One region of the Cellulosimicrobium sp. KWT-B genome, then DNA from elsewhere that is predicted to be linked to it. Evidence: riboswitches for the same ligand, from Rfam matches in the RefSeq annotation. Region 1 holds a riboswitch; the other holds the start of a gene.
What was found. Region 1 has a riboswitch for S-adenosylmethionine ahead of B9L22_RS03535 (ABC transporter substrate-binding protein). Riboswitches for the same ligand answer to the same signal wherever they lie in the genome.
Positions count from the first base shown of each region.

Region 2: it holds a riboswitch for S-adenosylmethionine, as region 1 does, so the genes downstream of both, B9L22_RS08735 (methylenetetrahydrofolate reductase) here and B9L22_RS03535 (ABC transporter substrate-binding protein) in region 1, are expected to answer to the same signal.

Region 1 is NZ_NEDO01000001.1:811,805-822,803, forward strand. Features, by position in the region: gene B9L22_RS03515 (Dps family protein) at 1-167, shown strand, start outside; gene B9L22_RS03520 (ABC transporter ATP-binding protein) at 244-2,034, opposite strand; gene B9L22_RS03525 (ABC transporter permease) at 2,031-3,077, opposite strand; gene B9L22_RS03530 (ABC transporter permease) at 3,074-4,027, opposite strand; gene B9L22_RS03535 (ABC transporter substrate-binding protein) at 4,098-5,726, opposite strand; SAM riboswitch class IV at 5,830-5,943, opposite strand; gene B9L22_RS03540 (LLM class flavin-dependent oxidoreductase) at 6,120-7,217, opposite strand; gene B9L22_RS03545 (LLM class flavin-dependent oxidoreductase) at 7,351-8,469, opposite strand; gene B9L22_RS20400 (rhodanese-like domain-containing protein) at 8,584-8,994, opposite strand; gene B9L22_RS03555 (LLM class flavin-dependent oxidoreductase) at 9,022-10,281, opposite strand; gene B9L22_RS03560 (NADPH-dependent oxidoreductase) at 10,342-10,999, opposite strand, start outside.
Region 2 is NZ_NEDO01000002.1:565,951-576,949, forward strand. Features, by position in the region: gene B9L22_RS08700 (hypothetical protein) at 1-247, shown strand, start outside; gene B9L22_RS08705 (siderophore-interacting protein) at 225-1,151, opposite strand; gene B9L22_RS08710 (ABC transporter substrate-binding protein) at 1,138-2,103, opposite strand; gene B9L22_RS08715 (sensor histidine kinase) at 2,190-3,362, shown strand; gene B9L22_RS08720 (LytTR family DNA-binding domain-containing protein) at 3,422-4,231, shown strand; gene B9L22_RS08725 (hypothetical protein) at 4,228-4,695, shown strand; gene B9L22_RS08730 (cation acetate symporter) at 4,692-6,215, shown strand; SAM riboswitch class I at 6,305-6,407, shown strand; gene B9L22_RS08735 (methylenetetrahydrofolate reductase) at 6,413-7,474, shown strand; gene metE (5-methyltetrahydropteroyltriglutamate--homocysteine S-methyltransferase) at 7,507-9,990, shown strand; gene B9L22_RS08745 (hypothetical protein) at 10,047-10,298, opposite strand; gene B9L22_RS08750 (DUF2630 family protein) at 10,349-10,597, opposite strand; gene B9L22_RS08755 (VOC family protein) at 10,690-10,999, shown strand, end outside.

The DNA.
Region 1 (10,999 bases):
CGGTCGACGCGGTCGTCGAGCGCATCGCGCAGACGGTCGAGGTCGTCCGTGCCGTGCACGACGACGTCGACGCCGAGGACCCGACGAGCGCCGACATCCTGCACGAGATCATCGCGGACCTGGAGAAGCAGGCCTGGTTCCTCTCCTCGGAGAACCGCGAGGCCTGACCCGGCCCGCCGCCGCGAGGTAGAACGGCCCGTCGCGAGGTAGAGCACGCCGTGTGCTACCTCGCGGCGGGCCGTTCTACCTCGCCGTGCGCCCCTGGCGCGCGTGGCGGCCGGGGATGGCCGCGACGAGCTCACGCGTGTACTCCTCCTGCGGGTCGAGCAGGATCTGCTCGGCCGCCCCCTGCTCGACGACGCGCCCGCGGTGCATGACGCCGACGTGGTCGGACACCTGGCGCACGACGGCGAGGTCGTGCGAGATGAACAGGTACGCGAGCCCGTGCTCGGCCTGGAGCCGCACGAGCAGCTCGAGGATCTGCGCCTGCACGGACACGTCGAGCGCCGAGACGGGCTCGTCGAGCACGACGAGCGCCGGGTTCAGGGCGAGCGCCCGCGCGATGGCGACGCGCTGGCGCTGCCCGCCCGAGAGCTCGCGCGGTCCCCGTCGGAGCACGTCGGGCGGGAGCGCGACGTCCTCGACGAGCGCACGTGCCCGGTCCGCCCGCTCGGACGGCGAGCCGACCCGGTACGCCCGGAGCGGCTCGGTGACGATCTGCTCGACGGTGAACCGCGGGTCGAGCGACGCGTACGGGGACTGGTAGACCACCTGGAAGCCGCGGCGCAGCGACCGCAGCCGCTCGCCGCGCGCCGTCGTGATGTCCTCGCCGGCGAACTCCACCGTGCCCGCGGTGGGCCGCTCGAGCCGGAGGGCGAGGCGCGCCGTCGTGCTCTTGCCCGACCCCGACTCCCCCACGAGCGCGTACGTCTCGCCGCGCCCGACCGCGAGGCTCACGCCGTCCACCGCGACGAGCGTCCGGTGCGCCGACCCGCGCGGCAGCGTGAACTCCTTGCGCAGGTCCCGCACCGCGAGGACGGGCGTGCCCGCGGTGTCAGGACCGGCGCCGTCGGGCACCGCGATCCCCTGGCCGACGGCGAGGCTCGCGACCGCGGCGCGGCTCGCCTCCGCGCCCGGGACGACGCCGCCGCCCGGCACCGCCTCGGGGGTGCCGCCCGCGACGAGGCGCGAGCTCGCGAGGCTCGGCGCCGCCGCGATGAGCTGCTGGGTGTACGGGTGGCGCGGGTCGTGCAGCACCTGCTCGGCGGTGCCCTCCTCGACGACGACCCCGTGCTCCAGGACGACGATGCGGTCGGCGCGGTCCGCCGCGACGCCGAGGTCGTGCGTGATGAGCAGGACGGCGGCGCCGAGGTCGCGCACGAGTCCGTCGAGGTGGTCGAGGATGCGGCGCTGGACCGTCACGTCGAGCGCGCTCGTGGGCTCGTCCGCGACGACGAGGCGCGGCCGGGCCGCGACGGCGATCGCGATGAGCACGCGCTGCCGCATCCCGCCGGAGAGCTGCGACGGGTACTGCCGCGCGCGGGCCTCCGGGTCGTCGATCCCGGCCTGGCGCAGCAGCTCGACCGCGCGCTCGCGCGCCTCCTTGCGCCGCGCGAGCCCGTGGATGACGAGCACCTCCGCGACCTGGTCGCCCACGCGCGTCACGGGGTTGAGCGACACCGTCGGGTCCTGCGGCACGAGCCCGACGTCGCGGCCCCGCACCTGCTGCCACTCCTTCTCGGAGAGCCGTCCGACGTCGCGCCCACCGAGGCGGATGGTCCCTGCCGCCACCTCGCCCCCGCGCGCGAGCAGGTGCAGGGCCGCGTGCGCCGTCGTGCTCTTGCCCGACCCGGACTCGCCCACGAGCGCGACGACCTCGCCCGCCCCGACCGTGAGGTCGACGCCGCGGACGGCGGCGTACGAGCCGCCGTCGCGCGTGCGGTAGGCGACCTCCAGACCGCGGATCTCGAGCGCGGGCGCCTCGCCCGACCTCGGGCCGGGACGCTCCTGGGTGGTCGGCGTCGTGGCGGTCATGCGTCCCCTCCGGTCCGTTCCAGGGCCCGCGCGATGCGGTTCGCCGACAGCACGACGGCGACGATCACGAGGCCCGGCATGGTCGTGAGCCACCACGCGGTGGCCAGGTAGTCGCGCCCGCCCGAGACGAGCGAACCCCACTCCGGCGCGGGCGGCGGCGTCCCGTAGCCGAGGAAGCTCAGGGCCGAGATGGCGAGCACGGCCGTGCCGAGCTCGAGCGCGACGAGCGCGAGCACCGGTCCCGTCGAGTTGGGCAGCACGTGCCGCCCCAGCACGCCGTACCAGCGCACCCCCGACGCGCGGGCCGCCTCGACGTACACCGACGTCGAGGTCCGCAGGACCTCGGCCCGCATGACGCGCGCGAACGTCGCGACGCTCGTGATGCCGACGGCGATCGCGACCTTGACCGTCCCGAACCCGAGCGCCGTGATGATCGCGAGCGAGAGCAGGATGCTGGGGATCGCGAGCAGCACGTCGACGAACCGGCCGACGACGTCGTCCACCCACCCGCGCACGAACCCCGCGAGCAGGCCGAGCAGCGACCCGGCGACGAGCCCGACCGCGACCGCGATGACGGTCGCGCCGAGCGAGGCCGACGCGCCGTGGACGACGCGCGCGTACACGTCCCGCCCCAGGTGGTCGGTGCCGAACAGGTGCGCGCCCGACGGCGGCTGCAGCCGGTCCGCGGGCACGCCCGTCAGCGGGTCGTACGACGTGAAGAGCTGCGGGACGACCGCCCACGCCGTGACGAGCAGGACGACGAGCACGGCGACGACCAGCCCGGGCCGCCGCACGGCGTACCGCGCCCCGCGGCGCCACCGGCTCGCCGTGCCCCGGGTCCGCACGCGGCCGTGCCGCAGGATCGCGCGCGCGTCCTCGCGGTCCTCGACCTCGATCTCCGCGGGCGTGCGCCCCTCGGGCGCGTCGGCGGGCGGGGCGTCGGGGGCGAGCGCGCCCGACGGCGGCGCGTCCGCCACCGCGGCACGGTCCGCGACCCGGGCCTCGTCCCGGAGCACGATGCGCACTCCCGGCCTGGTGCTCATGCGGCCACCGCCTTCTGTCGTGCGTCGATCCGGGGGTCGAGCAGGGGGTAGAGCAGGTCGACCACGAGCGTGATGACCACGAACACGAGCGCCGAGAGGACGACGACCGCCTGCACCACGGGGATGTCCTGCGCGTCCACCGACGTCACCGTGAGCCGTCCCAGGCCCGCGCGCGAGAACACCGTCTCGGTGACGACCGTGCCGCCGAGCAGCCCGCCCACGACGACCCCCAGCACGGTCAGCGCGGGGATCGCGGCGTTGCGCAGCGCGTGGCCGAAGTGCACGCGCGCGCGGCTCGCGCCCTTGGCGCGCGCCGTCTCGACGTACGGCTCGCCGAGCGTCCCGCGCAGGCTCCGCGCGAGCACCTGGGCGAGCGCGGCGCTCGCCGGTACGGCGAGCGTGATCGCCGGCAGCACGAGGCTGATCGCGCCCTGGTTGCCGATCGCGGGGAACAGCGGGAGCTGGAAGGAGAACCACTGCAGCAGGAGGAGGCCCAGCCAGAACGGCGGCAGGGCGACGCCGAGCGGAGGGAGCGACGCGAGCGCGTGGCGCAGCCAGGCCGCGCGCGGGAACGTGCTCGCGATCGCGATGCCGGCGCCCGCCACGACGGCGAGGACGAGCGCCGCGGCCGTGAGCCGGAGCGTCTCCGGGAGCGCCTGGAGCACGAGCTGCGTCGCGGGCGCCCCGGACGCGTACGACGTCCCGAAGTCGAGCCGCAGCGCGTGCCACAGCGCGTCGGCGTACTGCACGAGCACGGGCCGGTCGAGGCCGTACTGGGCGCGCAGGGCGTCGAGCAGCGCGGGGTCCACCTGGTCCGCCTCGCCCCCGCCGCTCGCCATGAGCGCGGCCGGGTCGCTGGGCAGCAGGTAGAGGACGAAGAACGAGATGGTGAACGCCGCCCAGAGCACGAACAGGCCCTGCCCGGCGCGACGCAGGACGTACCGGCCCATGGTCGGCCTCCTTCCGTGGGGGATGCCCGCCTGCCCGACGCCGCGGCGTCGGGCAGGCGGGCCCGGCGGGTCAGCCCTGGGTGACCCAGGCGTCGTAGAAGTCGAGGCGCGACGACGCCTCGAACGTCAGGCCGTGGACCGTGTCGGCGGCCGCGATGGTCGTCGAGAGCTCGTAGACCGGGATCGCGTGGCCCTTCTGCACGAGCAGGCGCGACGCCTCCGTGACGAGCTCCTGGCGCTCGGCCGGGTCGGTCGCCGCGGCCGACGCGTCGAGCAGGTCGTCGACCTCCTCCGCGTCGCGCTGGTTGATGTTGCGCGCGTTCGCGGAGAAGATCGTGCGCAGCACGTCCGGGTCGGAGCGCGTGAGGTTGTAGTAGTCGAAGTCGAAGTCGCCGCTCTCCTTGATCGCCTGCGACTCGGCGACGGTCACGTGCTGGAGCTGGAGGTCCACGCCGATCTGCGCGAGCTGCTGCTGGACCAGCTCGAGCGGCTCCGGCACCTGCCAGAACGTCACGGTCGTGGAGAGCTTCTGGCCGTCCTTCTCGCGCACGCCGTCGGCGCCCTCGACCCAGCCCGCGTCGTCGAGGATCTTCTTCGCGCCCTCGGGGTCGTAGGCGAGCTCGTCCGCGACGCTCTCGTAGAGCGGGGTCGAGTGCGACAGGACGCTCGTGGCCGGCTCGTCCTGCGCGCTGAGCACGGTGTCCGCGATCTGCTCGCGGTCGATGCCCTTGAGGATCGCCGTCCGCACGGCCTCGTCGCCCGCGAGCGGGCTCGACTCGTTGGGGAAGAGGTTGAACACGACGCCCGGGTTGGCGCGGTACTCGAGCCAGAACCCGTTCCCGTCGAACTGCGGGAGGTCGACGGTCGAGATCGCGGCCGTGGCGTCGATCTGCCCGGACTGCAGGCTGCCGCTGCGCACGCTCGCCTCGGGGATGACCTTGAACGTCACCGTGTCGAGGTAGGCCTCGCCCTGGTGGTCGCTCGCCTCCGAGCCCCACGCGTAGCCCGCGACCTTCTGGAGCACGATCTCCTGGTCCTGCGTGTACGACTTCACGGAGAACGGGCCGGAGCCGACGAACTTGCCGGCGCAGCGGTCCTCGACGCTCAGGTCGGCCGAGGACGGGGCGAGGAGGCCGAGCGAGAACGTCGACGTCGCCTGGAGGAACTGCGCGCTCGGCTCCGCGAAGTCCACCGTGAGGGTCTGCGGGTCGGTGACGGTCGTGCCCTCGTAGCCGACGAGGTACTGCGAGCCGAGCGACGCCGTCGCGCCGAGCGCGACGATCGCGTCGAAGTTCGTCTTCACCGACTCGGCGTCGATCGGCGTGCCGTCGGCGTACGTGGCGTCGTCGCGCAGGTGGAACGTGTAGCTCGACGCGTCGTCGTTCACCTCCCAGCTCTCCGCGAGCCACGGCAGGATCTCGCCCGTCTCCGGGTCCTGCGCCGTGAGCGACGCGACGGTCTGGCGGGCCGCCGCGATGGCGTCGTTGTTGCCGACCTGCTGCGGGTCGATGCAGTGCGAGTCGACCGTGAGGGCGAACGTCAGGTCGCCGCCCGCCACGGGCTCGCCGGACGGGCTGGGCGACCCGTCGCCGTCGGACGCGCCGGAGCCGCCGCCCGCGCACGCGCTGAGCAGGAGGCCCGTCGCGGCGGCCGCCGCGGCGACGGTCAGGGACCGGCGTCGGTGAGGTGTGGGGATCATGTCGTGCTGCTCTCCTCGTGTGCCGGCTGAGGACCGGCGATCGTCCGGCGCCGGTGGTCGACCGCGCCGGGCCCAGGGCCGGCGCGGCGGGGAACCCACCGGGGTGCCGTGCTTACCGCGCCGCGGGAGCGGCGCGGTCAGGTCGTTCCCGGAGCACCCCGTCACGTCGAAGGGTTGCTGGTCAGCGAGCCGGGCCTGCGTGCTGACGCTCGTCACCTGGGAGCAGGAAAGACAATCTCGACCGGTTGAGTCAAGTATCGAGACGGCCGTCCCGCCAGACGGACGGTTGTTTCCTGCTCCGCGACGTCGTGACCCGTCGGCGGGGCCGTCACGAGCACGGCGAGGGCCCGCCTCGCCAGGCGAGACGGGCCCCTCCGGTCCGGCGGGCTTACCTCAGGACGCCGTGAACCCCGCCGCGCGGCGGGAGTCGGCGGGGCTCCACAGGTCCGTCTTCACCTCGGCCTGCACGACGGGCACGACCTCCTCCGCGAACCGGCGCAGGACGTCCTCCTGCTGCGCCGCAGGGATCAGGTGGTTCACCGAGACGGACTGCAGGTCGTGCCGGTAGGAGGCGTGGTAGTCGAGGATCTTCTCCGCCACGCGCTCCGGCGACCCCACGAGCGCGGGCCCGCGCTCGACGGCGTCCTCGACCGTCCGGAAGCTCGGTGCCTTCCCGACGGCGTCGGGCCCGTACCCCCGGCGCGCCGCCGCCGCGACCTGGCCCTCGTAGATCGGGCGGTACTGCTCGATCGCCTCCTCCGTCGTGTCGGCGAGGAACAGCCCGCCCGAGCCCGACCCGACGAACCCGTACGCCGGGTCGTGCCCGTGCGCCGCGTACTGCTCGCGGTAGCGGTCGATGAGCACCTGGTAGTTCTCGCGCGGCTGCAGCGCGTTGGCGCTGACGATCGGGTCCCCGTACCGGGCCGCGAGGTCCACCGCGAAGCGCGACGTCGCCGACCCGTGCCAGATCCGGAACGGCCCGGCGAACGGTCGCGGCAGCGTCGTCGCGTGCTCCAGCGCGTGGCGGTGCCGCCCGCTCCAGCTCACGTCCTCCTCCGACAGCAGCAGGCGCAGCAGCTCGTAGTTCTCCTGGAGGTACTCGTACTGCTTGTCGATGTCCAGCCCGAGCAGCGGGTACTGCAGCACCTCGTTGCCCTTGCCGATGACGATCTCCAGCCGCCCGCGGCTCAGCTGGTCGACCGTCGCGAGGTCCTCGGCGACGCGGATCGGGTCGAGCAGCGACAGCACGGTGACGCCCGTGCTCAGCAGGATGCGCGACGTCCGCGCCGCGACCGCGCCGAGGATCACCGTCGGCGCCGACGACAGCACCTCTCCCGCGTGCCGCTCCCCCACCGCGAACGAGTCGAACCCGAGCTCCTCCGCGAGCACCGCCGTCTCCACGACCCGGTTCAACCGGTCGGACGGCGCGACCGCCTCCCCGGTCACGGGGTGGGGCGGGTTGAACACGATGTCGAGTACCTGGAACCGCACGTCCTTCTCCTTGTTGTTCGTCGTCGTCCGGGGGGGGCCGGTACCGGCGCGTTCGGCAGCTCCGGCCGTGATCGGCACCCGCAGGTGCCGAATCCGACCGGAGCTGCCGAAGCGGGGCGGGGTTGCCGATCTCTCAGGCCGCGGCGGCCTCGGCGGCGGCGGCGGCGTCGCGCTTCGCGACCTCCTCGCGGACGAGCGGGATGACGTAGCGGCCGAAGTCGACCGCGTCGTCCAGCAGGTCGTAGCCGCGCGCGGAGATGACGCGGACGCCGAGGTCGTAGTACGCGAGCAGCGCCTCGGCGACCTGCTCGGGCGTGCCGACGAGCGCGTTGGAGTTGCCGGCGCCGCCGGTGGCCTTCGCGGTCGCGGTCCACAGCGCGGTGTCGAAGCGCTCGCCCTGGGCGGCGATCTCGAGCAGCCGCTGAGAGCCCGCGTTCTCGGGCTTGTCGATCGGGTGCCGACGGCTGAGCTGTCCCCCGGCGGCGGCCTTGCGCGCCTCGATCCGGTCGAGGATGCGGTGCGCCTTCTCCCAGGCGAGCTCCTCGGTCGGCGCGATGATCGGCCGGAACGCGGCGTGGATGCGCGGCGGCGTCGTGCGGCCCGCGGCGGCGGCCTCGGCGTGCACGCGCGCGATCTGCTCGGCGGTGCGGTCGAGCGGCTCGCCCCAGACGGCGTAGATGTCGGCCTCGGCCGCGCCGACGCGGAACGCGGCGTCCGACGACCCGCCGAACGAGATGGTCGGGGTGCGGCCCTCGAACGGCTTGGCGTCGAGCACGAAGTCGTCGAAGTCGTAGAACGGCCCGTGGTGGTCGAACGGCTCGGCGCTCGACCAGGCCTGCTTGACGATCTGGATGTACTCGTGGGTGCGCGCGTACCGCTCGTCCTTGGTCAGCGTGTCGCCCTCGCGCCCCTGCTCGTGGTCGTTGCCGCCGGTGATGAAATGGACGGAGAGCCGCCCGCCGGAGAGCTGGTCGAGCGTCGCGAACGTCTTGGCGGCGTACGTCGGGTAGGACACGTTGGGCCGGTGCGCGAGCAGCAGCTCGATCGACTGCAGGCGCGCGGCGGTGTAGGCGGCGAGCGCGGCGGGCTCGGGGCCGGAGGAGCCGTACGCGAAGAGGACGCGCGTCCAGCCGTTGTCCTCGTGCGCGCGCACGAGGCGCTCGAGGTAGGCGGGGTCGAACGCGGCGGTCGTGCGCTCGGTGGTCTCCGAGGCGTCGTTGGTCGTGGCGATGCCGAGGAACTCGACGGGCATGAGGGTCTCCGTGGTGTCGGTGCGGGTGGTGCGGCGTGCGGTGGTGCGGCGTGCGGTGGTGCGGCGTGCGGTGGTGCGGGGGCCGGACGTGCAGGGCACGGTCCGGCCGCCGGCTCAGGGCCGGGCGGGCGCCGTCGGGTCCGGCGACGCCGCGGGCCCCGCGGGCGCGGGCTCCGGGGCCGCCCCGACCGGGTCGGACGCCGGGAGGCCGGCCTCCTTCCACGCGGGGAAGCCGCCGTCGACGTGGGACACGTGCGTGTACCCCCGGCGCGCGAGCGCCTCGGCCACCGGCCCGGAGCCGTTCGGCGACCCGCACACGACGACGACGGGCGTGTCGAGCGAGATCACCGGGGCGTCGGCGGGGCCGAACAGGGCGTCGAGGTCGTCGCGGTCGGCGAGCGTGGCGCCGGGGATCTCGCCGTGCGCGGCGCGACCGCCGGCCGAGCGCACGTCGATCAGCAGCGCGCCGTCGGCGACCTGGGCGGCGGCGTCGGTCGCGGCCCGCAGGGGCGGGGTCGTGGTCATGGGTGTCTCCTTCGCGGGGTGGTGGCGTCAGCGGGTGGTGGCGAGGGCGGGTGCGACGTCGGGGGTGGCGGTCGTGGTGTCGCCTCTGCCCGAGGCGTCTGCGAACCAGTGCTCGGCGAGCAGCGCGAACGAGCGTCGGGCGTCGTCGGCGTCGTGGGTCGCGGTGGTGACGAGGAGCTCGTCCGCGCCGGTCGCGCGGCGCAGGGTCTCGAGCCGCCGCACGACGGTCTCGGGGTCGCCGACGATGCGCGTGTCGACGCGGTCGGCGACGAGCGCGCGCTCCGCCTCCGGACGCTCCTCCCACGCGGGCGACGTGCCCGGCTCCGGGTAGGCGATCGCGCCGTCGGCGCCGCTGCGGATGGAGAGCACCCAGTCCGCGAACGGCGTCGCGAGCTCGCGGGCCCGCTCGACGGTGTCGGCGACGAGCACGTCGGCGGACACGACGACGTAGGGCTCGTCGAGCACGCCCGGCCGGAACGCCTCGCGGTACGCGGCGACGGTGTCGAGCGTCGCCGACGGCGCCACGTGGTAGTTCGCGGCGAGCGGCAGCCCGAGCTCGCCCGCGACGCGCGCGCTCTCGCCCGCGCTCGACGCGAGGACCCACAGGTCCCAGTCGGCACCCTCGACGGGCGGGCTCACGTACGGCGTCCCGCGCTCGTCGCGGTAGCTCCCCGCGCGCAGCCCGAGCACGAGGTCGAGCTCGTCGCGGAAGCTCGCCGGGGTGCGCGACGCCCCGACGATCCGCTTCTGCGCGAGGATCCGCTCGCGCAGCACGGAGTCGTTCACGTCGGCGGGCGGCGCGCCGGGCACGTACAGCCCGTCGACGACCCGCGGCCCGGTGGCCGGCCGGGCCCGCCGCGGCGGCGCCCCGGCCCCCTTCTCCCCCGTCGGCGGTGTGAACGCCCGGCCGAGCCCGAGGTCGACGCGGCCGGGGTGGAGCGCGGCGATCGTACCGAACTGCTCGGCGGCGACGAGCGGGCTCGTCGTGCTCAGCAGCACCGCACCGCTGCCGACGCGGATGCGCTCGGTCCGGGCCGCGACGGCGGCGGCGAGCACGGCGGGCGACGCGGAGCCGACGCCGGGCGACAGGTGGTGCTCGGCGTACCAGACGCGGTGGTAGCCGAGCCGGTCGAGGTCGCGCGCGAGCCCGACGGCGCGGCGCACCGCGTCCTGGCCCGTCGCCCCCTCGGGGACGATCGCGAGGTCGAGCACGGACAGCGGGACGCGGCCGGACGCCGGTCGCGGCCCGCCGGGGGTGGCGGTCGGGTGCGGATGCTGGTGGGACATGGCTTCCTCTGGTGGGGTGCGGTGGCTCGGGGCGACGCGGTCGCGTGCGGGCCCGCCGGGCTACTTGGACGGGAACCCGAGCGCGGCGAGAGTGGTGCGCAGGTGGGCGCGCCCGCGCAGGGCGCCGGGGACGCGCAGGCGGTCGACGACGCGGTCGCGCCAGCCGCCGTCGAGCCCCTCCTCGCGGTAGAAGGGCGCGATGCGCTTCTCGTACGCCGCGACGTGCTGCTCCTGGCCGGCGGCGCGGTAGCGCTCGGTGTGCAGGACGGCGGCCTGCGGCAGCCGCGGCTTGACCCGTTCCCCGCCCGCGGGGTCGGGGTGCCCGACGACGAGCCCCACGACCGCGACGACGCCCTCGGGCAGGCCGAGCTCGGCCGCGACCTGGGCGGGGTGGTTGCGCAGCGCGCCGATGTACACGGTGCCGAGACCGAGCGACTCCGCCGCCACGACGGCGTTCTGCGCGGCGAGCGCGGCGTCGAGGAACGCGACGACCGTCGTCTCGAGGTAGTCGGTCGCCTCGAGCCGGACGCCCTCGCGCTCGCCGAGGGCGCGGGCCCGCGCGACGTCGGCGAGCCAGACGAGCAGCAGCGGCGCGGTGCGCACGTGCTCCTGGTCGCCCGCGAGCGCCGCGAGCCGCGCCTTGCGCACGGGGTCGGTGACGGCGACGACGCTCCAGAGCTGGAGGTTCGACGACGTCGGGGCGGACTGCGCGGCGGCG
Region 2 (10,999 bases), on a different contig from region 1:
CGCCCTGCTCGTCGGACAGATGTGGGACCGCGACCAGCTCTCGGCCGTCGCGCTCGACCTCGCGCACCGCGGCGTCCCGCTCAACCCGGTCCACCAGCCGGTCACGCCCGCGCAGCTGCGGGCGATGGACCCCCGGCTCGTGCCGTGGCGTCAGGCGCACCCGGTCGCGCTGGGCCTGTTCGTCGGGCTCGGCGTGCTGCTGTTCTTCCTGGTCGCGTTCGTCGTCATGGTCGCGTTCCTCGTCTGACCGCCGCGTCCGGCCGGGCGCGGTCGTGCCAGTAGCCCTGCGCGTGCACGCGCGAGCGGGCCACGCCCGCCGCCACGAGCTCGGCCCGGACGCGCGCGACCGTGGCGCTCTCCGTCGCGCACCACGCGTAGAAGCCGTCGCCCGCGGAGGCCGCGGACCGGCCGTGCACGGCGGCCCAGTCGCGGACGGCGCCCAGCACCGCCCGCTCGGCGCCGCGGCGTCGCAGGCGGGGCACGTGCTCGACGCGCACGGTCGCGGGCACGTCCCCGAGCGGGGCGTCCGCCGGGTCGTCGGCCTCGACGAGCAGGTCGGCCCGGACGTCAGGGCCGAGGCTCGCGAGGATCCCGCGCACCGCGGGCGCGGACGTCTCGTCCGCGACGAGGAGCACGTGCCCGACGGCGGGCCCCGGGTCCCACTGCGTGCCGTGGTCGGTCACGCCGAACCGCGCGTGCGGCGCGGACAGCAGGACGCGGTCCCCGACCGCCGCCCGCCGCGCCCAGGCGCTCGCCGGGCCCGCGGGCTCGTGCAGGTACAGGTCGAGGTCCACCTCGGCGACCTCCGGGCGCACGGCCACGGGCGTGTACGAGCGCATGACGGGGCGCACGTCGTCGTCGAGTCCGGACCACTCGCGGCGCCACGTGCTCTCGTCCGCGAGGCGCGCCCGGCGCGCGAGGCGGTCCGCGCCGGGCCCCGGGAGCAGGATCTTCACGCGCTGGTCGAGCCCGACGTCGGCGCATACGGCCAGGTCCGGCCCGGCGAGCGTCACGCGCACGAGGCGCGGGCCGACGTCGTGCACGCGCGCGACCGTCGTCGGGAAGAGCACGTTGGGCGACCGGTGGAACCGGCACCCGGCCGGGCTCCCGGCGGTCGCCGGGGCCCCGGCCGCCGCGTCAGGAGCTGGCACGGTCCTGCAGGAAGCGCTCGACGTCGTCGAGCACGGCCTGCCCGCCGAGCGGCCCGACGCCGCTGATCCAGAAGGACTGGTCCACGACGCGCACGTCGGGGAACGACGCGGCGTTGAGCGGGATCTCCGCGGGGACCGCGGACGCGTCGTCGGGGTCGGCGGCCGAGACGAGCACGAGGTCGGCGGCGGCCTCGGTCACGCGCTCCGGGGACAGGTCCACGGAGATGTCCTCGCCCCACTCCTGCTCCGGCGTCGTGAACCCGACGCACTCGAGCGTGCTGCCCGCGAACGACCGCGGCCCGTACGCGGACACGATGCCGTCGCGCGGGCGCAGAAGCTGCGCCGTCCCGGAGACGTCGTAGTCCTCCTGGAGCTGGGCGCACCGCGCGTCGTAGGCGTCGAGCAGGGCCTGGGCGTCCGCCTCCCGGCCGAGCGCGCGCCCGACGAGGAGCACGTTCTCCTGCCACGGGTCGGTCTGGGTCGCCATGAAGACGGTCGGCGCGACGCTCGCGAGCTGGTCGTACAGGTCGGAGTGGCGCGACTCCGTGCCGAGGATGAGGTCCGGCTCGAGCGCCGCGATGGCCTCCAGGTTCGGCTCGGGCACGGTGCCGACGACCTCGATCGCCTGCGCCTCCTCGCCGAGGTACGCGGGCACGCCCGCCTCGACGCTCAGCACGGCGGCGCCCACGGGGACGACGCCGAGCGCGACGGCGGTGTCCGTCTCGACGGGCTCGAGCGTCACGACGCGCTGCGGCGCCGCGTCGAGCTCGGCGGTCCCCCGCGCGTGCTCGACGGCGTACCCCGCCGCGGTGTCGTCCGGCGCCGGCGCGCCGGTCGCCGCGGGCTCGGGGTCGGACGAGCACGCCGCGAGGAGGGTCGCGGCGAGCACGAGGGCGGTGGTGGTGACGCTGCGGCGCACGCGCGGGCTCGACGTGGTCCGGGAGATCGGCACAGGAGGTTCCTTCGTCATGGGATAGGACTGCCTAACCTTATCTGCCCCACCGGGGTGGGTGACGCCGCGCTGGATACGATCACTGCATGTCCGGGCCCGTGTTCGCCGGCGCCGCCGCCGGTCTCGTCGTGGGCGTCCTGCTCACCCTCGGGCTCGTGCTCGCCTGGCGGCTCGCACGCGGGTCGCGCGAGCTCGGGAGCGACTCCGACCGGGCGACGTTCCGCACCCTCCACCTCGCGTCGCGCGCCGCGACGCACCTGCGCGACGGGCTCGACGGCGACGACGTCGGCCGCGCGGCCCGCTCCCTGCGCCAGCTCCTCGGCGCCGACGCGCTCGCCGTCGTCACGGCGGACGGCGCGGTCGCCCTCGACGGGAGCTCGACGCTCGAGCCCGACGCGCGGCGCGTCGCCGAGCGCGTCCTCGCGTCGGGACGGCGCCACGTCGAGAGCGGCGACGTCGAGGACGCCGTCGGGGCGCCCGTCGTCGCGGGCGGGCGCGTCGCCGGCGTCGTCGTGGCGTTCGCCGACACCGTGCGGCCGCCGCTGGTGCGCGCGACGGGCGAGGTGGCGCAGTGGTGCGCGGCGCAGCTCGAGCTCGCCGAGCTGGAGGCGTCGCGCACGGCGCTCGCGCAGGCCGAGCTGCGCGCGCTGCGCGCCCAGATCAGCCCGCACTTCGTCTACAACGCGCTCGGTGCCATCGCGTCGTTCATCAGTACCGACCCCGAGCGGGCGCGCGACCTCGTGCTCGACTTCGCCGACTTCACGCGCTACTCGTTCCGCGGGCGCGGCGACTTCACGACCCTCGCCGACGAGCTGCGCTCGATCCACTCCTACGTCGAGCTCGAGCGCGCCCGGTTCGGCGACCGCCTCGCCGTCACCCTGCAGATCGCGCCGGAGTCGCTGACGGCCGTCATCCCGTTCCTCTCCGTCCAGCCCCTCGTCGAGAACGCGGTGCGCCACGGCCTGGAGCCGCGCGAGCACGGCGGCACGATCGTCATCACCGCGCGCGACGAGGGCACCCAGACGGAGATCACGGTCGAGGACGACGGCGTCGGCATGGACCCGGCCGTCGTGCGCGAGCTCCTCACGTCGCGCGACACGACGCACGTGGGCCTCCGCAACGTCGACACGCGCGTGCGCCAGCTCTACGGCGACGACCACGCGCTCGACATCGAGACCGCGCCCGGCTCGGGCACGCTCGTGCGGCTGCGCGTCCCGCGGTCGCAGCCGCTGCACGAGACGGAGGTGAGCGTGCCGTGACCACCCCGGACCCGGCTCCGGCCGGTGGCGTCCCCGGCGGGGCGGGGGACGCCGTCGGGCTGGACGTGCTCGTCGCCGACGACGAGCGTCCCGTGCTCGACGAGCTCGTGGCCCTGCTCCGCCGCGACCCGCGCGTGCGCACCGTGCGCGGGGTCGCGAGCGGCTCCGAGGCGCTGCGCGAGCTCTCGTCGCGCACGGTGGACGCGGCGTTCCTCGACATCCACATGCCGGGGCTGACCGGCCTCGACCTCGCCCGCGCGCTCTCGCGGTTCGCCGACCGCCCGGCGGTGGTGTTCGTCACCGCCGACGAGGCGCGCGCGCTGGAGGCGTTCGACGTCGAGGCCGTCGACTACGTGCTCAAGCCCGTGCGGCGCGAGCGGCTCACGCGCGCCGTCGACCGCGTCGTCGAGCGCGTCGCGGAGCGCACGGCGGCGGGGCGCGCTCCCGCGACCGACGCGGCGGCACCGCCCGCGAGCGCCGCCGCTCCCCCACCGGTTGCCGGCGACCCGGCGGGCGGTGCGGCCCCGGCCGACGAGACGCTCGTCGTGACGGTCGGCACGACGACGCGCCTCGTCCGGCGCAGCGCGGTGCGGTGGGTGCAGGCGCAGGGCGACTACTCCCGGCTCGTGACGGACACCGAGCAGTTCCTCGTGCGCGAGCCGCTCTCCGACCTCGAGGAGCGGTGGGCGCCCGCGGGGTTCCTGCGCGTGCACCGGTCGTACCTCGTGGACCGCGCGGCCGTGACCGCGGCGCGGTTCGGCGGGGCGCAGCCCGCGCTCGTCGTCGCCGGGCACGAGGTCCCGGTGAGCCGGCGCATGGTGCCCGCGGTGCGCGAGGCGCTCCTCGGGCCGCACCGGGGCGCGCCGTGACGGGCACCGACCCGCGGCGGGACGCGCGCGTGCGCGTCCGGTCCACGGACGTCCCCGCCGCAAGCCCCGACCCTCGCCCCGGCCCCGGCGAGGGCGCCGCCCCGGGGGGCGGGGCGCCGTCGGGCACGGCGCGGACCGGCGAGCCGGACGACGCCGCGACCGCCTACACGCGCGGGCTCGTGCGGGCCCAGCTCCGGCTCGGGCTGGCGTGCGTGGCGTCGTTCCTCGCGGTCGTCACGCTGCTCACGGTGACGATGAGCGGCGTGCCCGCGCTGGACGACGTCGTGCTGCTCGGCGTGCCGCTGCCGTGGCTCGTGCACGCGTACGGCTTCTACCCGGTGATCGTCGCGTTCGCGGTCGTGTTCGCGGTCGCGGCGGCGCGCAACGAGCGCCGGTACCGCGCGCTCGCCGAGGGCGCGGGCGGGCCCGACGAGCCCGGCCCCGACGACAGCGGTGCGCCGTGACCAGCGCGCTGCCCCTCGTCGCGATCGCGCTGCTCCTGCTCGCGACCGGCCTCATCGGGTTCTACGGCCTGCGGATCTCGCGCACCACGAGCGACTTCTTCGTCGCGTCGCGCACCGTGCGGCCGGTCTGGAACGCGTCGGCGATCAGCGGCGAGTACCTGTCCGCGGGCACGTTCCTCGGGCTCTCCGGCCTCGTGCTGCTGTCCGGCGCGGAGGCGTTCTGGTTCCCCGTGGGGTACGCGGCGGGCTACCTGCTCGTCCTGCTGTTCGTCGCGGGCCCCCTGCGGCGCAGCGGCGCGTACACGATCCCCGACTTCGTGCACGCCCGGCTCGACTCCGTGGTCGCGCGCCGCGTGACGAGCGTGCTCGTGCTCGTCATCGGGTGGCTCTACGTGGTGCCGCAGCTCCACGGGGCGGCGCTCGTCATCACGAGCGTGGCCGCGGTGCCGCCGTGGGTCGGCTCGGTGGGGATCGCGGTCGTGGTGAGCGCCGTCGTCGCCGCGGGCGGGATGCGCTCCATCACGTTCGTCCAGGCGTTCCAGTTCTGGGTCAAGCTCACCGCCCTCGCGGTGCCGCTCGTCTTCGTGCTCATGGCGCTCGGCGGGGCGTTCGAGCCTGGCGGCGCCGTCGTCACGTTCGACCCCGGCGCCGTGTTCCCCCACGAGGCCGGGCCGGGCGGCCTCGACGCGTACGCGACCGTCTCGCTCCTGCTCGCCCTCCTGCTCGGCACGACCGGCCTGCCGCACGTCCTCGTGCGCTTCTACACCTCGCCCGACGGCGGCTCGGCTCGCCGCACGACCGTCGTCGTGCTCGTCATGATCAGCGTGTTCTACATGGTGTCGAGCACGCTCGGGCTCGTGGCGCGGGTCGTCGCGCCCGACCTCGCGGCGCCCGGCGTCGCGGACACGGTCGTCCTCACGCTGCCGACCCGCCTCGTGCCCGGGCTCGGCGGCGAGCTGCTCGCCGCGCTCGTCGTCGCCGGGGCGTTCGCCGCGTTCCTCGGGACGTCGTCGGGGCTCGTGGTCGCGCTGGCGGGCGTCGTGAGCCAGGACCTGTTCGGCGGCACCGTGCGGTCCTTCCGCTGGTCGGCGGTCGCGTGCACGCTCATCCCGCTCGCGTTCGCGCTCGTCACCATCCCGCAGGGCCTCGTGACGAGCGTCGGGACGGTGTTCGTCTTCGCCGCGTCCGCCCTGTCCCCCGTGATCCTGCTCGGCGTGTGGTGGCGCGGCCTCACCGCGCGCGGCGCGGTGGCGGGCATGGTCGTGGGCGCCGTCCTGTGCGCGACGGCGCTGCTCGCGTCGTCCGCGCTCGTCGCCGCGGGGTACGGGAGCCCGTCCGGCGACACGGCCGACGGCGTCCCCGGCGTCGTGCGCGCCCTGCTCGCCCAGCCCGCCGCCTGGACCATCCCGCTCGCGACGGCGACCGTCGTCGTCGTGTCGCTCCTCGACCGGCGCGGCCCGCCGCTGCGCACCGACCGGTTCCTCCGCCGTCTGCACGTGCCCGAGCGCCGTCGGGCCTGAGACTCGTCGCACCGGGAGCGCCGACGACCCTCCGCATCTCACCTGGCGGGCGCTCTCGACCGCATGTCGGATGGGTCGTAGGATCGTGGCAACCATCCAGAGCGGTCGAGAGTCCTGGCTCGACGACACCGCAGCAACCCGCCGACGGAAGCCTCCCGAGGACAAAGGTGCTAACGCCAGGGTCGATGGAGTGACGCATGACCTCAGAGGCATCCTTCGCGCACCGTCCGGGCCGTCCTCGACCCACGGTGTCGTTCGAGCTCATGCCCCCGCGCCGACCGGACGCGGCCCCGAAGTTCTGGGAGACGGCACGCCGTCTCGTCGCGACGCACCCCGACTTCGTGTCCGTGACGTACGGCGCCGCAGGCACCGACCGCGCGACCGCGCGCCAGGTCGTCGGACGCCTGCTCCAGGGCACGCCCGTGCTGCCGATCGCGCACCTCACGTGCGTCGGGGCGTCGCGCGAGGACGTGGAGTCGGTCATCACCGACTTCCTCGACGAGGGCGTGCGGAGCTTCCTCGCGCTGCGGGGCGACCCGCCGCGCGACCAGCCGGACTGGCAGCCCGCACCCGACGGCGTCCGGTCGTCGACCGAGCTCGTCGCCCTGCTGCGCGAGGTCGAGGCGTCGCGCTGCGCGTCCGACCCGGCCGTCGCGCTGCGCGGCGCGGCCCGGCCGCTGACGATCGCCGTCGCGACGTTCTGCGACGGCAACCCCGCCGCCGGAACGACGCGCGCCCAGGAGGTGCGCCGCCTCTGGCAGAAGCAGCAGGCCGGCGCGAGCTTCGCGATCACGCAGCTCTTCTACGACGCGTCGTCGTACACCGACTTCGTCGCCGAGGCCCGCGCGGCCGGCGTGACGATCCCCATCCTCGCCGGGCTGCTGCCCACGACGGAGCCCGCGCGGCTCCGTCGCGTCGAGGAGCTCACGGGCGTGCGCCCGCCCCAGCACCTGCTGGACGCGCTCGACGCCCTGCCCGACCCGGAGGCGCAGCACGCCTACGGGATCGCGTACTCGGTCGACCTCGCGCAGCGCGTCCTCGACGCGGGCACGCCCGGTCTGCACGTGTACACGTTCAACAAGCACCGCGCCGCTCTTGACCTGCTCGAGGGTGTCCACCTCGGCGGCGGGTCGGTCGGGACCGGGGGCGGCGCCAGCGCCGCCGCCGCCCCGCTCGTCCCGGACCTGGCCAGCGGGCCGTGGGTCACCGGCACCTCCCTGCCCACGACGAGCGCCGCCACGCACGGCGCGCCCGTCTGACCGGTCCTCCGGACCAGCAAGAGGTTTCGATCATGGCCACTTCCGTACACTCCCCTACCCAGAACCCGGTCGGCTTCCCCGCCGGCACCGTGCTCGGCTACCCGCGCATCGGTCGCCGCCGCGAGCTGAAGAAGGCCGTCGAGGCGTTCTGGGCCGGCAAGACCTCGGCCGAGGAGCTCGAGGCCACGGCCCGCGAGCTGCGCCTCGCGACCGTGCGCCGGCTCGTCGACCTCGGCCTCGGCGCCGACGACGCGTCCGTCCCCGGCTCGTTCTCCTTCTACGACCAGGTGCTCGACGTCGCCGCGGCCCTCGGGGCGGTCCCGTCGCGGTTCGCGCCGCTGACCGACGACGCGGGCCGCCTCGACCTCGCGGGCTACTTCACCGTGGCGCGCGGCCAGGGGGACGACGCCCCGCTCGAGATGACCAAGTGGTTCGACACGAACTACCACTACCTGGTCCCCGAGATCGGCCCGGACACCCCGATCCGCTTCGTCGACGACCGCGTCGTGCGCGAGTTCGTCGAGGCGAAGGAAGCCGGCGTCGTGACGCGGCCCGTCGTCGTCGGGCCGGTGACGTTCCTGGCGCTGTCCAAGGCCGCGGACGACGCGCCCGCCGGGTACTCGCCGCTCGACCGCCTCGACGACGTCGTCGCCGCCTACGCCGACCTGCTGCGCGCGCTCGCCGCGGCGGGGGCGCCGTGGGTCCAGCTCGACGAGCCGATCCTCGTCACCGACTCGGTCGACGTGCCGTTCACCGAGCTCGCCGCCGCCGTGGGGTCCGCGTACCGCGCCCTCGCGACCGACCTCCGCCCGGTGCCGAGCCCGGGGTCTTCGGCGGCCTCGTCCGCAAACCCGGCGGCAACCCCTGGTTCGGCGCAGGACGCGCGGCCCGCGATCCTCGTCGCCACGCCGTTCGGCGGGCTGGAGACGTCGCCGGACGGCGACGGCGCGACCTTCGACTTCCTGGCGACCCTCGCGGGCACGGACGTCGAAGCGATCGCGATCGACGCCGTCCGTGCGGACCTTCCGGACTCGCCCTACGACGACCTCCTGACGAAGACGCTCGTCGTCGGCGCGATCGACGGGCACAACGTGTGGCGCGCCGACCTCTCGGCAAAGCTCGACACGCTGACCGCCGCGCGCAGCCTCGGTGCGGGCGCGGTCGCCGTCGGCACGTCGACGTCGCTGCTGCACGTGCCGCACGACGTCGAGGACGAGACGTTCGCCGAGCCCGGCACGGCGTCGGGCACGACGCTCGACCCGCGCCTGCGCGACTGGCTCGCGTTCGCGGACCAGAAGGTCGGCGAGGTCGCGACGCTCGCCCGCGCGCTGACCGAGGGTCGCGACGCCGTCGCGGAGGAGATCGAGGCGTCCCGCGCGGCGGTGGCGTCGCGCGCGGAGGCGAGCGGCGTCGTCGTGCCCGCGGTGCGCGAGCGTGCGGCCGCGCTGACCGACGCGGACTTCGCGCGCGGTGACTACGCCGAGCGTGCGGCCGCGCAGCAGGAGCGCCTGAACCTGCCGCCGCTGCCCACGACGACGATCGGCTCGTTCCCGCAGACGCCGGAGATCCGCCGCGCCCGCGCGCTGTGGACGAAGGGCGAGCTGTCGGACGCGGACTACACGACCGCGATGCGTGAGGAGATCGCGCGCGTCGTCGCGATCCAGGAGGAGCTGGGCCTCGACGTCCTCGTGCACGGCGAGCCCGAGCGCAACGACATGGTGCAGTACTTCGCGGAGCACCTCGACGGGTTCGCGGTCACGGCGAACGGCTGGGTGCAGTCGTACGGGTCGCGCTGCGTGCGCCCGCCGATCCTGTGGGGCGACGTGACGCGGCCCGCGCCGATCACGGTCGAGTGGTCCGCGTACACGGCGTCGCTCACCGAGAAGCCCGTCAAGGGCATGCTCACCGGGCCCGTGACGATCCTCGCGTGGTCGTTCGTGCGCGACGACCAGCCTCTCGGCGACACGGCGAACCAGGTGGGCCTCGCGCTGCGCGACGAGATCGCGGACCTCGAGGCCGCCGGCATCGGGATCGTCCAGGTCGACGAGCCCGCGCTGCGCGAGCTCCTGCCGCTGCGCCGCGCGGACCAGCCGGCGTACCTCGACTGGTCCGTCGGGTCGTTCCGGCTCGCGACGTCGGGCGTGGAGGCGGCGACGCAGATCCACACGCACCTGTGCTACTCGGAGTTCGGCGAGGTCATCGGCGCGATCGACGGCCTCGACGCCGACGTGACGTCGGTCGAGGCGGCGCGCTCGCGCATGGAGATCGTGCCGGAGCTGCGCGACGCCGGGTACTCGCGCGGCATCGGGCCGGGCGTCTACGACATCCACAGCCCGCGCGTGCCCTCGACGGAGGAGGTCACCGAGCTGCTGGAGCTCGCCGTGAAGTCGATCGACCCGCGCGTCGTCTGGGTCAACCCCGACTGCGGCCTGAAGACCCGCCGCTACGAGGAGACCGTGCCGTCGCTCGAGCACCTCGTCACCGCGGCGAAGGCCGTCCGGGCCACGCTCGGCTGACCCCGGAGACGCCGGAGGCCGGGTCCCGTCAGGACCCGGCCTCCGTGTCGAGGGTGTCAGCGCTCGGTCGTGCCCGTGCCCGCCATCGGGAGGGCGAAGGCGAGCGTCGCCGCCGCGAGGCCGCCCACGAAGAGCCACACACCGCCGTCGACGCCGGACATGCCCGACCCCATGAGCACGAGCCCGCCGACGAACAGCGCGAACGCCACGACGAACCGTGCGACCGCGCCCGCGTGACCGGGGATGTCGCGCCCTTCGGTCCCGGTGGGGAGGGGGCTGTGCGCCGCCTGCTCGCTGGACGTGGTCATGGGGTTCTCCTTCTGAGGTCGGAACGGGAGCCGGACGTCGCCGTCGGCGATCAGTCCAGGTAGTTCTCCACCGTACCGGGGTCTCGCACCGTCGCCGCATCGGGGTCGCCACCGAACTCGCGCGCGGCGCCGCGCTGGCGCAGCAGGTCCCAGCACTGGTCGAGCTCGACCTCGATCGCGCGGAGCCGCTCCTGCTCCTGCGGGCCCGAGATCTCGCCCCGGGCGAGCTGCTCCCGGAGCCGGTGCTCCTGCGCCACGAGCTCGCTGATCGTGCTGCGGATGCCGCCGTCGGTCGTCATGCCGTCCACGGTATGCCCGACGGCGCAGGCGCGCCCCGGGAGGCCGGGCCCCACGCGGGCGCGGCGTCGGCGGTGCGCCCTAGGCTCGTCGCATGACGACGACGATCGGGCGCACGGTCCTGCTCTGCCGCGACCTCGACGCGAGCGCCGCGTTCTGGGCCGACGGGTTCGGCTTCCGCACGTTGTTCCAGGGGGAGACGGAAGGGTTCCCGCTGCTCCACGTCGGCCCCGGACGCGTCGACGAGCCCGGCCTGTGGCTCGTGCCGCTCCCCGAGGGCGGCGCGCCGCTCGTCCGGCACGGCCTGCCCAACCTCGTGCTCTACGTCGACGACCTCGACGCGACCCTCGCACGCCTCGCCGCGGCCGGGGTCGAGCCGTTCGTCGGGCCCGACGCCGACGCCG